One region of the Bradyrhizobium barranii subsp. barranii genome, then DNA from elsewhere that is predicted to be linked to it. Evidence: riboswitches for the same ligand, from Rfam matches in the RefSeq annotation. Region 1 holds a riboswitch; the other holds the start of a gene.

Region 1 (7,710 bases):
AAACGTACTCATGCCGCCCCGGTTAGTGGCAGGGGAATGCGTTCGAGTGGCGCACGTCGTGCGCGGCATTGTGAACGATGTCGATATGCGAGAATCCCACGACGCCGACGATGAACAAGCCGAGCACCATGGCCATCAGGGCTTGCGAAAGCCGTCCCGCCTGTCCGACTGCGATCGGAAGATGTGCGACATGGGACTGGCTCATAGCTATTCTCCGTTAGCGATTTGGTCGTTTTCTAACAGCTTCCGGGTGATATCGCGACTGGTAAGATGCAGGCTCGTCCCTGCCGAAATGCCTTTACGGGCGATCTTGGCGCCAGCGGCCTCCCGAAATACAGCCTCAAAACGCCGGAAATAGCTGAGGCAATCCTCCGCAGAGGGCTCCACGCCGATCAAAGTCCGGAATGCGCCGCGATGCACGGCGCAAATCGCGCCGTGTCCCCTGACTGCAAAGACAAGGGACGTGATGTCATCACGCCAATGGGCCTCGTCGTTCAAGCCGACATCGCGCGTCCGCGCCCGAACGGATCGACCAGGCGGACAATCTCGCAGGCGGCGACGAGGCCGGCGAGCCAGACGGCGCTGGTCAGCCCGATGCGCGTCACGATGGCCGCAGTGAACGCGCCCTCTCCGCCAAGGAACGGCGTCGCGGCAAGCAGCGCGAGCTCATAGGCGGCGTAGGCGGCGACGAGCGCGATGGCCAGCATCAGCGGCGTGCGGCCCTGCGGCAGCAGGCGGAGAACGGTCGATGCCGCTGCCGTCGACAGCAACGCGGCAGCACCGATGACAAAGCCCCAGGCGATGGTGCTGCCATCGATGGGATAGTGCAGCACGCCGAAGCCGATGGTCTGGTTCACGAGCCAGGCGCCGGTGACGACGAGCAGCGCCGGACGCATCGGCAGCATCGCGGCGGCGACGACGGCGAACGCCGCAAACGGCGTCGCGCAGGCAAGCGCGAAGCTCGCGAGCGCGCATGACATCGTCAGCAGTGCAAAGCAGAACATCTGCGCGAGGCGCGAGGTGACCGGATGAAGGCGGAAACGGTCGGCGTGGGGCGGCAGGATGGTTACAGTCATGGAACGATCTCCTTGTGGGATTTGTAGCACAATTTTGCTGGAACGCGGCAGCACGTCTGACTCAGTGAAGAGCCTCCATGGGATCTTCAGTCTCGGCTGGATCGCGCCGGTCGTAGGCGGCAAGCCAGGCGGCGAGTGTCGCGGTGTGCGGCTCCATGGCCGCCAATTGGCGCAAGGCCACGCGAACGGTGGCGCGCGCTGTGCGATCGGGCGGAAGCGTCACTATCTCAGGTCCCCGCCCCTTCGCGACCGCCTCGACCACGGCCCTCTTGCACGCCATCAGCTCCGGCAGCCCATAGAGTTCGAGCAGCGCCTGGAAGGCTGCGTGATGATCCGGCCGAAAAGCGCGCTTGCGGCCGAGCTGATCGCGGAGCGGATGGGCCGGATAGAGATGCGCGCAGGGGATCCACCCCTCAGGCAGCGGCTCGGTGGCGGCATGGGTGCGGCGATGCGCGAGCAGCTTTGGCAGGACGTGGGTGTGCGGGCCGTCAGGGCTTCGCCCACCCGGCGGCGGGATCGGCTGGAATACCTCGGCGCGCCCGATGCGGCTGGTGAAGACGCGGTGCGGATTGGCGGCCAGAATGATCCGCATGGCGTCGCTTTCGGGTGCGAACACGGATTGGCCCGTGCGGCTCCTGAGCGCGGCGACGGCATCGGCATCGCTGACGCGGATGCAGGCGTCGATCTGCAACGTTCCGAGACCAAGGTCGAACAGGATGCCGCTGCGATCCCTCGTCAGGAGCGCCTCGATATCCGGACCGAGCTCGGTCAGCACGGTACGACCACTCATGGCGCTGGCTTCATGCGGAAGGCACAGCGCGATGCGGTGGCTCCAGCTATCCGTGGTCGGCGATTCCGACGCGATCAGGCGCAGATCCGGGTGGGAGACAACGCGCATCCCACCCTTCTGCGTCACGACGCTGATCCCGTTGCGCGACTGCTCCATATCGAAGGCCTCACCGGGCTCGCGTGTGAACTCGGCAATGGCACCGAACGTGCCGACGCTCCAGCCGGCCTCAGCGTCGGCAAGCTGGCTTGCGATCAGGTCCATGAGCGGATCGGCCGTCGTCATGAGGCTTCTCTCTCTCGCTATCTGGCGTCGTAATTCGCCAGGCGAATGCCGCCATAGACGCCCAGTCCCGGCTGCAGAAAGCCAGTCGGATTTTGATAGTGCACATTGGCGAGATTATCGACCCGGCCGAACACCTTCACCTGGTCGGTGACCAGATATTCGGCTGCGACGTTGACGACAGTGTAGGCCGGAGCCAGCAGACGCAGAATGCTGAAGTCGCGGTTACCATCGACGAAACTCCCGACGTGCAACACGGTTGCGGAAAGTGTCAGCGGATCGATCGGAAGAGCTGGCCCCGCAAATTCGGACAGTAGCTTGAGTGGATTTTCTGCCTGACAGCGGCGAGGATTCTTGCTGCGAATCAGGAGCGAAGATGACGAAGAAGAGCCGCCGGACGCATTCTCCGGCATTCAAGGCGAAGGTTGCTTTGGCTGCGGTCAAAGGCGACAAGACACTGGCGGAGCTGGCGCAACTGTTTGATGTTCATCCGAACCAGATCACGATCTGGAAAAACCAGCTCCTGGAAGGCGCCGCCGGCGTGTTTGGGCATGACAAGACATCGGCCGAGACGCCGGTCGATTTGAAGGCGTTACATGCCAAGATCGGCGAGCTGGCGTTGGAAAACGATTTTTTGTCCGGCGCGCTCACCAAGGCGGGCCTGCTGAGCGCAAAGCGATGATCGACCGCGATCATGATCTTTCTATCGTGCGCCAGGCGAAGGTCCTGAAGCTGGCTCGCAGCACGGTCTACTATGAACCTCGGCCAGTTTCGGCCGAGGACCTTGCCTTGATGCGTCGGCTCGATGAGCTGCATCTCGATTATCCCTTCGCGGGAGCGCGTATGCTGCGATCGTTGCTGCGGCGGGAGGGCGTATACGCCGGTCGCCGCCACATCGCGACGCTGATGAAGCGCATGGGGATCGAGGCGGTCTATCGTCGCCCGAACACGAGCAAGCCGGCTCCGGGTCACAAGATCTACCCGTACCTGTTGCGCGGATTGAAGATCGAGCGGCCCGACCATGCGTGGGCAATGGACATCACCTACATTCCGATGCGGCGTGGCTTCGTCTATCTCGCGGCGGTCGTCGATGTGTTCAGCCGACGGGTCCTGGCCCATCGCGTCTCGATCACAATGGAGGCGGCCTTCTGCGTCGAAGCGGTCCAGGAGGCGTTGGCGAAGCACGGCAGGCCCGAGATTTTCAACACGGATCAGGGCAGCCAGTTCACCAGCCTCGAGTTCACCGATGTGCTGCTGGACGCGAAGATCGCCATCAGCATGGACGGCAAGGGCGCCTGGCGCGACAACGTGTTTGTCGAGCGGCTCTGGCGCACGGTCAAATACGAAGAAGTATATCTCCGCGCCTACGACAGCGTGTCCGAGGCGCGAGCGTCAATTGCCAAGTATCTGGCCTTCTACAATCAGGGACGCCCTCACTCGAGCCTTGACGGGCGCACGCCCGACGAGGCTTACTTCGGCACGCAAGCTATGGTGATGGCCGCATGACCGTCGCCGACGGTTTTGTCGTCGCTCTGGTCGGGCTACGCCCTCCCGACGCAACGACAAAACCGTAAAGCCCCGCGTTCAGCATAACCCGGCAGGAATCCACTTAAATCCAGCGGGGCGCTGTCCAAACAACCGGGGCCAGCTCTGGATTCCAGATGACATTTGCGCTCCACTTCTCCTTCGGACGCCTCAGGAGCTCCAGTCCTGCCGTCGCATCGACCGCGCGGGTAAAAGTGTAGTCGGCACGAACGCGAAGCCGGTCGGTGATCGCAGCCGCGACGAAGCTCTCCGTGCCCTCCGTGATCGCCTTGCCGATATTGGTGTTGGTGCTCGTGAATGTCAGGGGATCGAACGTGCTCTGGATCAGGTCCGTGATGTTGTTGCGGAAGTAGGTCGACCCGAAGCGAACGCGATCGCCAAACAAGGGTTGCTCGAAGCCGGCGTCGTATCCGACGCTTTCCTCGGGCTTGAGGTTGGGATTTGCAAAGAAGAAGAACGCGGGAAAGCTGACGTAAAGCTGGTTGAGCGTTGGCGCCTTGAACCCCGTGCCGTAGCTTCCCTTGAACTTCGTATCCGTGACCAGGCACGATCACGGCAGACGCCAGACGAAAGGTCGGATGCTCTCCAAACCGCTCGTTGTCGTCCTGCCGGACGTTGGCCGTGAAGAAGATGCGATCCCGGAACTGGGACTGCAGCTCCATATATCCGGCCTTGTTGACGTTTTGCGCCGAGACCGTCGCCGTTTGCAGTGTTTCGGTCTCATGTTCCGCGCCAATGATGACATTGTTGTTGGGCGCGAGCTGGGTCGTGGTGTGCCAATCATACTTGACGCGATCGCCGGTCGTGATCGTGGGCATCACGTCGCCGGGCGAGATGTTGTAGTTCCAGTGATTGGTGTAGTTGACGCCGAAATAGCTTTTCATCCGGTCGTCGAGAGCGGACCAGACCGCCTCCCCGCGCGTGAAGAGCTGGTGCACCGTCTGCGTGCTTTGCGCGGCCGCGGGAAAGCTCGCGGATGTGACGGGATCGAAGGTGTCTCCGGTAAAGCGCAGGGTGGCGTCGGTGTACCGCGCCACGCCGTTGAGCGTCAGGTTTTCGCTCAATTCGGCGCCAAGCTTCGTCGAATAGGTCATGTTGTCGTAATAGTTGCCGATCGCCTTCTGCCCCGGCGGCAGCAATTCGACCGGTGTCACCGGCACGTCGTTCGCGTGGAAATGCGCGACGTTGAAGGCATAGTTGAAGTGGTCCTGTGAACCGCTCAGACCTGCGGTCTGGTTGAACGTTCCGAACGAGCCTCCCTCGACCGAGCCGGTCGCGCGGGCGGGACCGTCACCCTTCTTCGTCACGATGGAGATCACGCCCCCCAGCGCGTCTGCGCCGTAGAGACCGCCCTGCGGACCGCGCAGGACTTCGATCTGCTGAATGTCGGAGGTGAGCAACTGGCCGAAATCAAACGAACGGTTCGGGTTGCTGGGATCGCTGACGTCGATGCCGTCGATCAGGACCTTGGTGTGGTTGGAATTCGTTCCGCGCATGAAGATCGACGTCTGTCCGCCGGGGCCGCCGGCTGCACGAGGTTGAGGCCAGGAACCGCGCTCAGCGCATCGGATGCGGTCCGGCGCTGATCGCGCTCCATGTCTCTGGCGGTCAGAACCGTCACCGAGCTCGCAACCAGATTGGTCGGAGTGACAACGCCCGTCGGACTGACGACGACCGTCGGAAACAGGTTGGCCGCGGATACCCCGGCAACCGGGGGCGAGGCCGGCACCAGCCCGGGTTTCGGCAGCCGAGCGACGCGCTGCCGCTCGGGCTTGTCCGGCGCAAGCCGCACGACTTGCGGCTTGGCCGCACGCTCGGTCGGCGCGACCTCGACCGGCGGCAGCAGATCGGGCGATGCCGACTGCTGGGCCTGGGCCATGGTCAGATCGAGCGAATACAGGGAAACGAACGCGACAACGCCGGCGCGGAAGCGCCTGGCGGCAAAGACAATACGGGACACTCTTGTAACCTCGGTATGACGTCAGTGGCACGTCACAGCGAACGAGGTTTCACGGCGGAGCGTTCGATTGCTTCGGTGAAGCTAATGTCTGTACTCCCCGACCGACATCTTCGCGTGTGACCACGGCTGACGGCAGGTCTCCTGGCTCGCGGGTCGTTACCTTACGTCGCCTTCCCAGGACCGAGATTCCCAGTGGCATATGACGAAAGATTCACCGCTTACAGTTGCGGGGGCAGCCGTGGCGTTGAGAATATCCCGGTATCGGGAAAACCTCGCACCACGTTCCCTTTTGATCTCCGTGAGGAGAACCGTCACCGGCCAATCTACGGGGCGGGCAAGCGGAGAGTCAATCGGCCGGTTGCATGACGGGCAAAGCACCGCACCGGAGATTGAGCCGGCGCAATCAGGCCGGCTCCCGCTCCGAACGCGTCCTGATCACCGCCCGCTCGCCGGCATCGACGAGCTGGCCGATGCCGGTGCGGCCCGTGAGCGCGCAGCGGATGATGTTCTCGGCAACGGACCTGCGAAAGCAATGGTCCTCTCCGACCGGGCGATTGCGGCAGACCCGATCCAGCGCCAGCTTCATGTTGATCCGGGTGCGGGTGTCGAAATACTCGCTGATCATTTCGCAGGGCCTCGGTGCGTTGATGTCGGAGCGGAAACGCGTCGGCGTAGGCCGGGTTCCAAAAACGGACCGCGCAAGGTGTTGCGCAGAGCTGACTGCGCCCGATCTCTTGGTCCTGTGACGGGCGGGTTACGCCCGCCCTCTTGGCCGCTGGGCCTGAGCCCAAGCCGCGGTGACATCGCGCAGCGGGGCGTCGATGCGCCGGATCGGGGTCAGCTCACCGGAGGCCGAGATGATGGCTGTCTCCTCGCGGCGACAGCGCGGGCATACGAAGCGGACCTCGTGCGGCGACGCCGACCAGCTCGAACGTTTGACGTTGGCCGCCATCGGCCATGCATCGCAATGCGAGCACGACACCAGGAACCGACCGGGATCGAGCATACCCATTCCATAGGACTCCGCGTCCTGCCTGCCCCTTCAATGACTAACCCATGTGAATCGTTCCGGTGCCCGAGCACCCTCAGCGCTAGCTCCAGCCAGCGCCGCCGCTCAGTGGGCACCCTTGAGGGTGCATGACGTGGTGCAGGTGACGGTGTTGCCGTGGTCGCACGCCTTGCAGGCGGCAACGCACTGGTTCATGTCGCGGGGATTGTAGGAGCTGTAGTTCCGCATCGCACAGACCGGGGTCGAGCCGGTGATGTCCTGCTCCTGATTGCAGGCGGCCGTCATGAGCGCGAAGATGAGGACTGCGAGAAGGCGCATGGGATTGCCCTGGTGAGGAGCGGCAAAGCGACGTCAGCGAGATGCGCTGCACCGCAACGGACCTCGGCATTCCCAATGCGAGCAATCATGATCGCGACGCTCGCATCCTCAAAGGAGGCGCGCCAAACATTAAGAACGGATTGCAGGCGGCGTCAGGCCGCGGCCTTGGTCGCGATCGCCTTCCGCATATCCACCGCCAGCTGACGATACTGCTCCGAGAGTCTCAGATAGAACTCGCGCTTGGTGCTGTCGGTGGCGAGCTTGGCAATCAGCTCGCATTCGGCGGTGAGCGTCTCGAACCGTTCCAGCCTGTCATGAAGTTCTGTCATCGGCGTGTCCCCATCAAACGCCACAAGGGACGTCAAACCTAAGCCTGAGAAATAGGTCACGGCGAACATCGTTATCGAGTAGAAACGTTTTTTCCAGCAAGGGCGGTGCAAGCCCAGCAAGAACGGCTATTTCTGCTCCAGCCGCCAGGCACCATCCCAAGCTGCGTCCGGCGGATTGGCCTCGAACTGCGCGATGCGGCCGAGCAGCGTGCGCGAGGGGCCGTCGCCGGGCACCGCTTCGAGCGCTGCATTGAACGCGGCGCGAGCCTCGTCGAAGCGCTGCGCGCGGTAGGCGGCGAGGCCTTCGGCGTAGCGCGCGCGCAAGCTCTCCTGCGGGACGCTGAGCCCGTGCGCCTTGCTCATCACCTCGAAAATGGCCTGCGATGCGCTTTGGCCGGCCACCG
Region 2 (7,710 bases), 2.0 Mb from region 1:
GGTTGGCACGGCTCGTCACATCGATGAGACCATTGCCGTAGCGTTCGGCGAGCTCGGCAAGGCCGGCGACTTGCGCGGCTTCAAGCCTTCCGCCGAACGGGCGCACGCGAACCACGAGCCCGTCGCCCGATTGCATCGGGCGCAACGCGCCGGGACACCAGCCCTTGATCGCGGCCGCACTCATGAAGCCTCCTTCAGCGCAGCCGCGATCGAATTGCGGCGCGTTCGCCAGAGCGAGGCTTCGTGCAGGCGTGTGAAGCAGGTCTCCATCGCGGCGAGCGCCGCCGGATTCTCGCGGGCCATGAAGGTGCGGACATCGGCGTCGCCGAGCGTCGCATCGTAGTAGAGATCGAACAGATGCGGCGGTACGGCGCCGGCCAGATGCGCGAAGGCGGCCATGTGCTCCAGCGTCGCGGTGATCTCGGCGGCACCGCGAAAACCGTGTCGCATCATGCCGGCGATCCAGGCCGGATTGGCCGCGCGTGCACGGACGACACGGGAGATTTCCTCGGTCAGCGTCCGCGCGTGCGGCTGCTCGGGCCGCGTCGTATCGAGGTGATAGAGCGATGGTCCTGCCGCACCGAGATGCGCTGCAGCCGCCGCGATGCCGGCTTCATGTGCGGCATAGTCGGCGGCAAGCAGAAGATCGGTCTCCGGCAGATCCTGGACGTGCACGAAAGCATCGGCGGATGCGAGCCGCGTCTCGATGCCGGCCCGATCCGGCTGCATCGCACCGTCCGCGGAGAACGCCCAGGACGATGCCGACAGCCAGGCTTCGCCGGCGGCATCACGCGTCTCGGCCGTAAAGGCATCGGGGATCGCGGACAGACCCACGCCGTATTGGCCGGGGCGCGGCGCGAACACGCGCGAGGCGCGGTGGCGATAGGGATTCTCGTCGCCCTCCTCCTCGCGCGACGCGAGCGCCTCGGCGGCGGCCTCGAACAATTGCGCAAGGCCGGAGAAGACATCGCGGAACAGGCCCGACACGCGCAGCGTGACGTCGATACGGGGGCGGCCGAGCTCGGCCGGTGCGATGATGTCGTAGCCGTTGACGCGGCCTGAGGCGTGGTCCCAGCGCGGCGCAAGGCCGGCGAGATGCAGCGCCATGGCGAACTCCTCGCCGGCGGTCCGCATCGTCGCCGAGCCCCAGAGATCGACCACGAGGCCTTTCGGCCAGTCGCCGTGATCCTGCAAATGGCGACGCAGCAGCTCTTCCGCGAGCCTGATGCCTTGCGCATGCGCCGACGGCGTCGGCACCGCGCGCGGATCGACGGCAAAGAGATTGCGCCCCGTGGGCAGAACGTCCTGGCGTCCGCGATACGGCGAGCCCGACGGCCCCGGCGCAACGCGCTGCCCCGCGAGGGAGGAACGCAACGCATCGCGCTCCGCATCGGCGCAGACGCCGCGGCCGAACACGTGCAAGCCGTCGCCGAACTGGCTCTCCTTGAGATCGCAGACGAAGCGATCGATCCGCGGGATCGCTTCCGCCGGTGCAGCCGATGCATCGAGACCAAGATCGTCTTCGAGCCCTGCCGCACGCGCTTCGTCGCGAATCGCGGCGATCAGACGCTGACGTCGGGCGGGGTCGAGACCATCGGCGGTCGAATATTCGTCCAGGAGACGTTCGAGCCGACGGAGGCCTTCCGGCACCGCGGATTGTTCGAGCGGCGGCGGCAGATGGCCGATGGTGACGGCACCCAAGCGCCGCTTGGCCTGCGCGGCCTCGCCGGGATCGTTGACGATGAAGGGATAGATGACCGGCAGATCGCCGATCAGGGCTTCCGGCCAGCACGCGGACGACAGCGCCACGGATTTTCCGGGCAGCCATTCCAGCGTGCCATGCGCGCCCATGTGCACGACGGCATCGATGGCCTGCCCGCGGAGCCAAAGATAGAACGCGACATAGGCATGGCGCGGCGTGCGGGCGAGATCGTGATAGTCGGCATCGCGCGTCGTCGCATCGCCGCGCTCGGGCTGAACCGCGATGATCGATTGGCCACTTGCGATGGCCGCGAATTGAAATGCACCGTCGCGACAACTCGGGTCATCCGCCGGCGCGCCCCAGGCCTGCGCAAGATCATCCTTTAATGCTTGCGGGAGACGCGAGAGCGCGGCGCGGTAATCGGCGACGTTCCAGGTCAGTCGCTGCTTCAGCAACGTTTCGCCAAGTGCGGAGACCGGCACAACATCGAAGCCGGCCTCTGTCAGGTCAGACAGCAATGCCTCGACCGACGCAAGCGCATCGAGACCAACCGCATGCGCGATCTGATGTGGACGGCCCGGGTAGTTCGAGAGCACGAGCGCCACCCGCTTCTCGGCGGCTGGCGTGTCCGCGAGGCGCCGCCAGGCCGCAACGCGCGCGGCGACGGCCTTGACGCGCTCCTCATCGGGCCGGTGCGCCAGATGCGAAAATTGCAGATCGGGATCACGCTCCGCGGCCGATTTGAAACTCACCACGCCCGCGAACAGGCGGCCGTCGACCTCCGGCAGCACCACATGCATCGCGAGATCGCCGGGCGACAGGCCGCGCAGCGACTCCGCCCAGTCCTCGCGCCGTGCCGATGAGAGCGCGACCTGGAAGACGGGACACGATGCAGCATCGAACGGTGTCGTGCCGTCGTCGCCCATCGCCGAGAACGCCGTCGCGTTGACGATCGCGGCGGGAGGATTCGTCGCGAAATACGTCCGCAGCCAATCCGCAACGCCCGGAGCCTTCAGCGAGGTGACGAACACGCCATACGCGTCAAAGCCGCGCTCGCGCAGCGCCGCGATCAGGGCGTCGACCGGCCCGGTATCCGCGGCGGTGAGATAGGAACGATAGAAGGTCACGAGCGCGAGCGGCTTTCCCTCGCCTGCCATCGGCGCAGCAATGACACCACGCGCGGGATCGTAAAAGCCCATCTCAGGCAGGTTCATCTCGCCGACGACCGGGCCTGCGTAAAGGCCCGAGGCCAACGCGAGCTGCGCGATCGCGGCCTGGGCTGCAACAGGACCGCCGGTGTCACAGAGCACCTTGAGCCGGCGCAGCGTCGAAACCGGCAGGGTCGAGTAGGCATCGAGCCGCGTGTCGTCGCGGCCGTCGGCCGGCAGCACGGCCAGCACGATATTGCGGTCCTTCGCCAGCTGCTGCAGGGCCGCGAGCCCGTACGGCCAATAGGATTCACCGCCGATCAGGCGCACCAGGATGCCGCGCGCCTGCGACAGCGTGCGCTCGATATAGGTGTCGACCGACAACGGATGCCGCAGCTCCGCGAGATTGGCGAGCCGCAGCGACGGCAGGCTGTTGCGGCCGCGCCGCCAGCCGGCCGCGAACGCGGCAAGGTCGGAATCCGAGTACGAGAGCACCACGAGATCGGCCGGGTCCTGGCCGATGTCCCTTGGCGTCGCGGTCTCCTCGAGACCGCGGCTCTCGCGGAAGACGACGTGCATCAGATACCAGATCCTGAAAGCCCAAGTCCGACCTTGATCGCGGCCTCGTCGATATCGCCGTGCTCGCCGATCACAACGAGCTTCGACTGCCTGAGAGCTGCGCCCCAGGGCTTGTCGAACTGGTGGCGCACGCGCTCGCCGACCGCTTGCAGCAGAAGGCGCATCGGCTTGCCCGCGACCGCGATATAGCCTTTGACGCGCAGCACGTTCTGCTCGCGCGAAAGACGCTGCACCGACGCGACCAGTGCGTCGATGTCGCTGATTTCAGGAAGATCGATCACGACGGAGGCGAAATCGTCGTGCTCGTGATCCTCCTCGCCGTCGTGATGCGAGGGGCGCGCGGCGAGATCGTTCTCTGCGGCGGCGCCTAGGCCGAGGATGACGCGCGCATCGATCGCGCCATCGGTGACGGATAGCATCGGCACGCGGCGCGACATCTCGGCGGTGATGGCGGCCTTGGCGGCTTCGATCCCTGCGGCCCCCGCAAGATCGGCCTTGGTCAGCAACACGATGTCGGCGCAGGCGATCTGGTCCTCGAACACTTCCGACAGCGGCGTCTCGTGATCGAGATTTCCATCCGCCGCGCGCTGCGCTTCCACCGCAGCCGGGTCCGGCGCAAAACGGCCCGCGGCGACAGCCTCGGCATCGGCCAGCGCAATCACGCCATCGACCGTGATGCGCGAACGGATCTCCGGCCAGTCGAACGCCTTCAACAGCGGCTTCGGCAGCGACAGGCCAGAAGTCTCGATCAGGATGTGATCGGGCCGCACCGGCCGCGCCAAAAGCTTTTCCATGGTCGGAATGAAATCGTCCGCAACGGTGCAGCAGATGCAGCCATTGGCGAGTTCGACAATGTTCTCCTCCGGGCAATTCGCATCGGCACAGGATTTCAGGATCTCGCCGTCGACACCCTCGCTGCCGAACTCGTTGACCAGCACGGCGAGCTTCTTGCCGTCAGGGTTTGCGAGGAGATACTGGATCAGCGTCGTCTTGCCGGAGCCGAGAAAACCCGTGACCACCGTCACAGGGACTTTTGCGAGCGAGTTCATTCGGCGGCCTCCGGCAACACGGCAATGGGGGGAATGCGGGCAAGCGACTGCTTGCGGAAGATTTCGGGACGGCTGCGCCAGGGCACGAGGCCATCGGGCGCGGCGGCATAGGCCGCAGCACCCGCGACCACGTCCCTCGCATGGGCCTCTGACAGACGGCCATAGACATAGGACCAGCGGCCGGGCGCGCTGAGCGCAACCGAGCAACCCTGGCTGCATGCCGACAGGCATTCAACGGGAACCACATTGACGCCCTCGGGCACGCCGGCGTCGAGGATCGCACCATGCAGGCGCTTGCCGGGCGTCGTCTCACCCTCGTCGAGCGTCTGGCCGGCACGGCAGGTAATACAGACGTGAAGTGTGACGGTCATCGCCTCTTCCAGGATAAACAGCGGGAGGCGAAGAGGCACACGGACCATTCCCCCGAAGGTCCGTTTCCCCGTCGCGGAACACCCCGTCCGCCGGTCCAAAACTCGTCCGCGCTGGCAGGTCTCCCGGCTTGCGGAGCAGGGCTTTTGGCCCTTCGATCCCCGCCTTCCCGATCCCCCGGGGGATCAGTGGCTTCGGGCATCTCTCCGGTCACGGTCGCGGGGGCGGCTGCAGTTTGGAGCCGAATCTTGTCGATTCGGACCCTATCGCATTCCCTCTTCGCCTGTCATAGGACAGGAACCAACGCCGGGCCACCATTTGCCCCCGGCCGCCTCTTGTCAAGCCGAAGGACCCTGTCAGATGACGCCTGAACCGGATACCCAAACGGCCGAGGAAACCGACGCCCGCCACGCCGCGAAAATGGCGAAAATCAAGGTCGCCCGCGACAAGATCATGGCGACCAAGAGCGGCGAGAAGGGCCTCATCATCGTCCACACCGGCGCCGGCAAGGGCAAGTCCTCCTCCGCTTTCGGCATGATCGTCCGCTGTGTCGCCCATGGCTTCCCTTGCGCGGTCGTGCAGTTCATCAAGGGCGCCTGGGACACCGGCGAGCGGCGCCTGCTCACCGGCCATTTCGGCGAGCTCTGCCAGTTCCATGCGATGGGCGAAGGTTTCACCTGGGAGACGCAGGACCGCGCCCGCGACATCGCCGCAGCACAGGCCGGCTGGGCGAAGGCCAAGGAGCTGATATCAGACTCCAGTCTGCGCATGGTCGTGCTCGACGAGATCAACATCGCGCTGCGCTACGACTATCTCGACATCGCCGAGGTCGTCGACTTCCTGAAAACGCACAAGCCGCCGATGACGCATGTCGTGCTCACCGGGCGCAACGCCAAGGACGAGCTGATCGAGATCGCCGACCTCGTCACCGAGATGACGCTGGTCAAGCACCCCTTCCGCTCCGGCATCAAGGCGCAAGCCGGCGTCGAGTTCTGACGACGCCATGGCGCGGGCTTTAATGATTCAGGGAGCCGGCTCGGACGTAGGCAAGTCGCTCGTCGTCGCCGGCCTCGCCCGCGCCTTCACGCGGCGCGGCGTGCGCGTGCTGCCCTTCAAGCCGCAGAACATGTCGAACAACGCGGCCGTGACCGTCGACGGCGGCGAGATCGGTCGCGCCCAGGCGCTGCAGGCGCTGGCCGCCGGCGTCGAGCCGCACACCGACATGAACCCGGTGCTGCTGAAGCCCGAGACCGACGTCGGCGCGCAGGTGATCGTGCAGGGAAAGCGCATCGCGACCGCGCGGGCGCGTGAATATGCGGCGATGAAGCCGTCGTTGATGGGCGCGGTGCTGGAGAGTTTCGAGCGGCTGAAGGCGCGCGCCGATCTGGTGCTGGTCGAAGGCGCCGGCAGCCCGGCCGAGGTCAACCTGCGCAAGGCCGACATCGCCAATATGGGCTTTGCACGCAAAGCCGACGTGCCCGTCGTGCTAGTCGGCGACATCGACCGCGGCGGCGTCATCGCCCAGCTCGTCGGCATCAAGACGGTGATCGACCCCGACGATGCCGCGATGATCCAGGGTTTCGTCATCAACAAGTTCCGCGGCGACCCCTCGCTGTTCGACGACGGCTACAAGCTGATCGAGCAGAAGACCGCGTGGCGCGGCCTTGGCGTGCTGCCCTGGTTCGCGCGCGCCGGCGAGCTGCCGGCCGAGGACGCGCTGGGCCTGAGTGATGCGCGCAAGCCGGGCCAATGCAAGATCGCCTGCCTCGCGCTGTCGCGGATCGCCAATTTCGATGATCTCGATCCGTTGAAGCTCGAGCCTGGCGTCGATCTCGTCATGGTGCGGCCGGGCGAAGCTATCCCCGGCGATATCAGGCTCGTCATCATCCCCGGCTCGAAATCCACCCGCGGCGATCTCGCCTTTCTGCGCGCGCAGGGCTGGGACATCGATCTCCTGGCGCATCGTCGCCGCGGCGGCCATGTGCTTGGCCTCTGCGGCGGTTATCAGATGCTCGGACGCAGCGTCGCCGACCCTGACGGCATCGAAGGTCCCGCCGGCGACACGCCGGGCCTCGGACTTCTGGACGTCGCGACAATGATGAGCCCGCAGAAGACGCTGACGCGCGTCGCGGCTGTCCATGCCGCCACGGACCAGCCTATCGACGCCTACGAAATCCACATCGGCCACACCGACGGACCGGATCGCGCGCGCCCGTTTGCGAAACTGAACGGCGAGCCCGAAGGCGCGATCTCGCGCGATGGCCGCGTGCAAGGCAGCTATCTGCACGGCCTGTTCACGTCGGATGATTTCCGCAAGGCGTATCTCGCAAAGCTCGACATTCCGGCAGGCGACGAGCCTTATCATGCGAGGGTTGAGAGCGCGCTCGATGCCCTCGCCGATCACATCGAACAGCACCTCGACGTCGGCGGCCTGCTCGCGCTAGCGCGCTAGCGCCTCAGCAAGGCGCGTCCATTCGGCTTCGCGGCCCGGAAGCCCGAGGCGCAGCCATGCCGGCTGTTTCGCGAATACGCGCGACCAGATTTGGCCGTGTGCCAGCCTCTCCTGGGCGGCGAGTGCATCGGGTGTCTCATAGAGGCGAAACAAAGATGCACCGCCGACGAGCCGCCAGCCCTGTGCTTGCGCCATCCCGTCGAGGCGAACACAGTCCCGGGCAAGACGCGCTGATGTGGCCTCGGCCCAGGCGTCGTCACGCAATGCGCGGCAGCCGATCGCGATCGCCGCTCCCGAGACCGGCCATGGACCCGACATCGCCGCGAGCTTCGCGATGTCGACCGCATGGCCGAGCGCAAACCCAAGCCTCAGGCCGGCAAGACCATAGAACTTGCCGAAGGAGCGCAGGAC

What was found. A riboswitch is a leader RNA that binds a small molecule or an ion and turns the genes downstream of it on or off. The one in region 1 is predicted to bind cobalamin.
Region 2: another riboswitch for cobalamin. It lies ahead of J4G43_RS18765 (DUF1636 family protein); the one in region 1 lies ahead of J4G43_RS28765 (hypothetical protein).

What each region holds. Positions count from the first base shown of each region.
Region 1 is NZ_CP086136.1:5,946,509-5,954,218, forward strand. It holds gene J4G43_RS28720 (CbtA family protein) at 1-12, opposite strand, end outside; gene J4G43_RS28725 (CbtB domain-containing protein) at 23-205, opposite strand; gene J4G43_RS28730 (hypothetical protein) at 208-498, opposite strand; gene J4G43_RS28735 (hypothetical protein) at 495-1,076, opposite strand; gene J4G43_RS28740 (DUF6925 family protein) at 1,138-2,148, opposite strand; gene J4G43_RS28745 (TonB-dependent receptor) at 2,166-2,402, opposite strand; one part of gene J4G43_RS28750 (IS3-like element ISRj2 family transposase) at 2,522-2,774, shown strand; one part of gene J4G43_RS28750 (IS3-like element ISRj2 family transposase) at 2,774-3,651, shown strand; gene J4G43_RS28755 (TonB-dependent receptor plug domain-containing protein) at 3,755-4,234, opposite strand; partial or broken gene J4G43_RS55145 (hypothetical protein) at 5,067-5,186, opposite strand; gene J4G43_RS28765 (hypothetical protein) at 5,150-5,650, opposite strand; cobalamin riboswitch at 5,765-5,978, opposite strand; gene J4G43_RS28770 (hypothetical protein) at 6,054-6,275, opposite strand; gene J4G43_RS28775 (hypothetical protein) at 6,405-6,662, opposite strand; gene J4G43_RS28780 (hypothetical protein) at 6,765-6,977, opposite strand; gene J4G43_RS28785 (hypothetical protein) at 7,130-7,306, opposite strand; gene J4G43_RS28790 (adenylate/guanylate cyclase domain-containing protein) at 7,433-7,710, opposite strand, start outside.
Region 2 is NZ_CP086136.1:3,974,281-3,981,990, reverse strand. It holds gene cobG (precorrin-3B synthase) at 1-184, opposite strand, end outside; gene cobN (cobaltochelatase subunit CobN) at 181-3,429, opposite strand; gene cobW (cobalamin biosynthesis protein CobW) at 3,429-4,478, opposite strand; gene J4G43_RS18765 (DUF1636 family protein) at 4,475-4,849, opposite strand; cobalamin riboswitch at 4,946-5,167, opposite strand; gene cobO (cob(I)yrinic acid a,c-diamide adenosyltransferase) at 5,208-5,843, shown strand; gene J4G43_RS18755 (cobyric acid synthase) at 5,851-7,299, shown strand; gene cobD (threonine-phosphate decarboxylase CobD) at 7,288-7,710, opposite strand, start outside.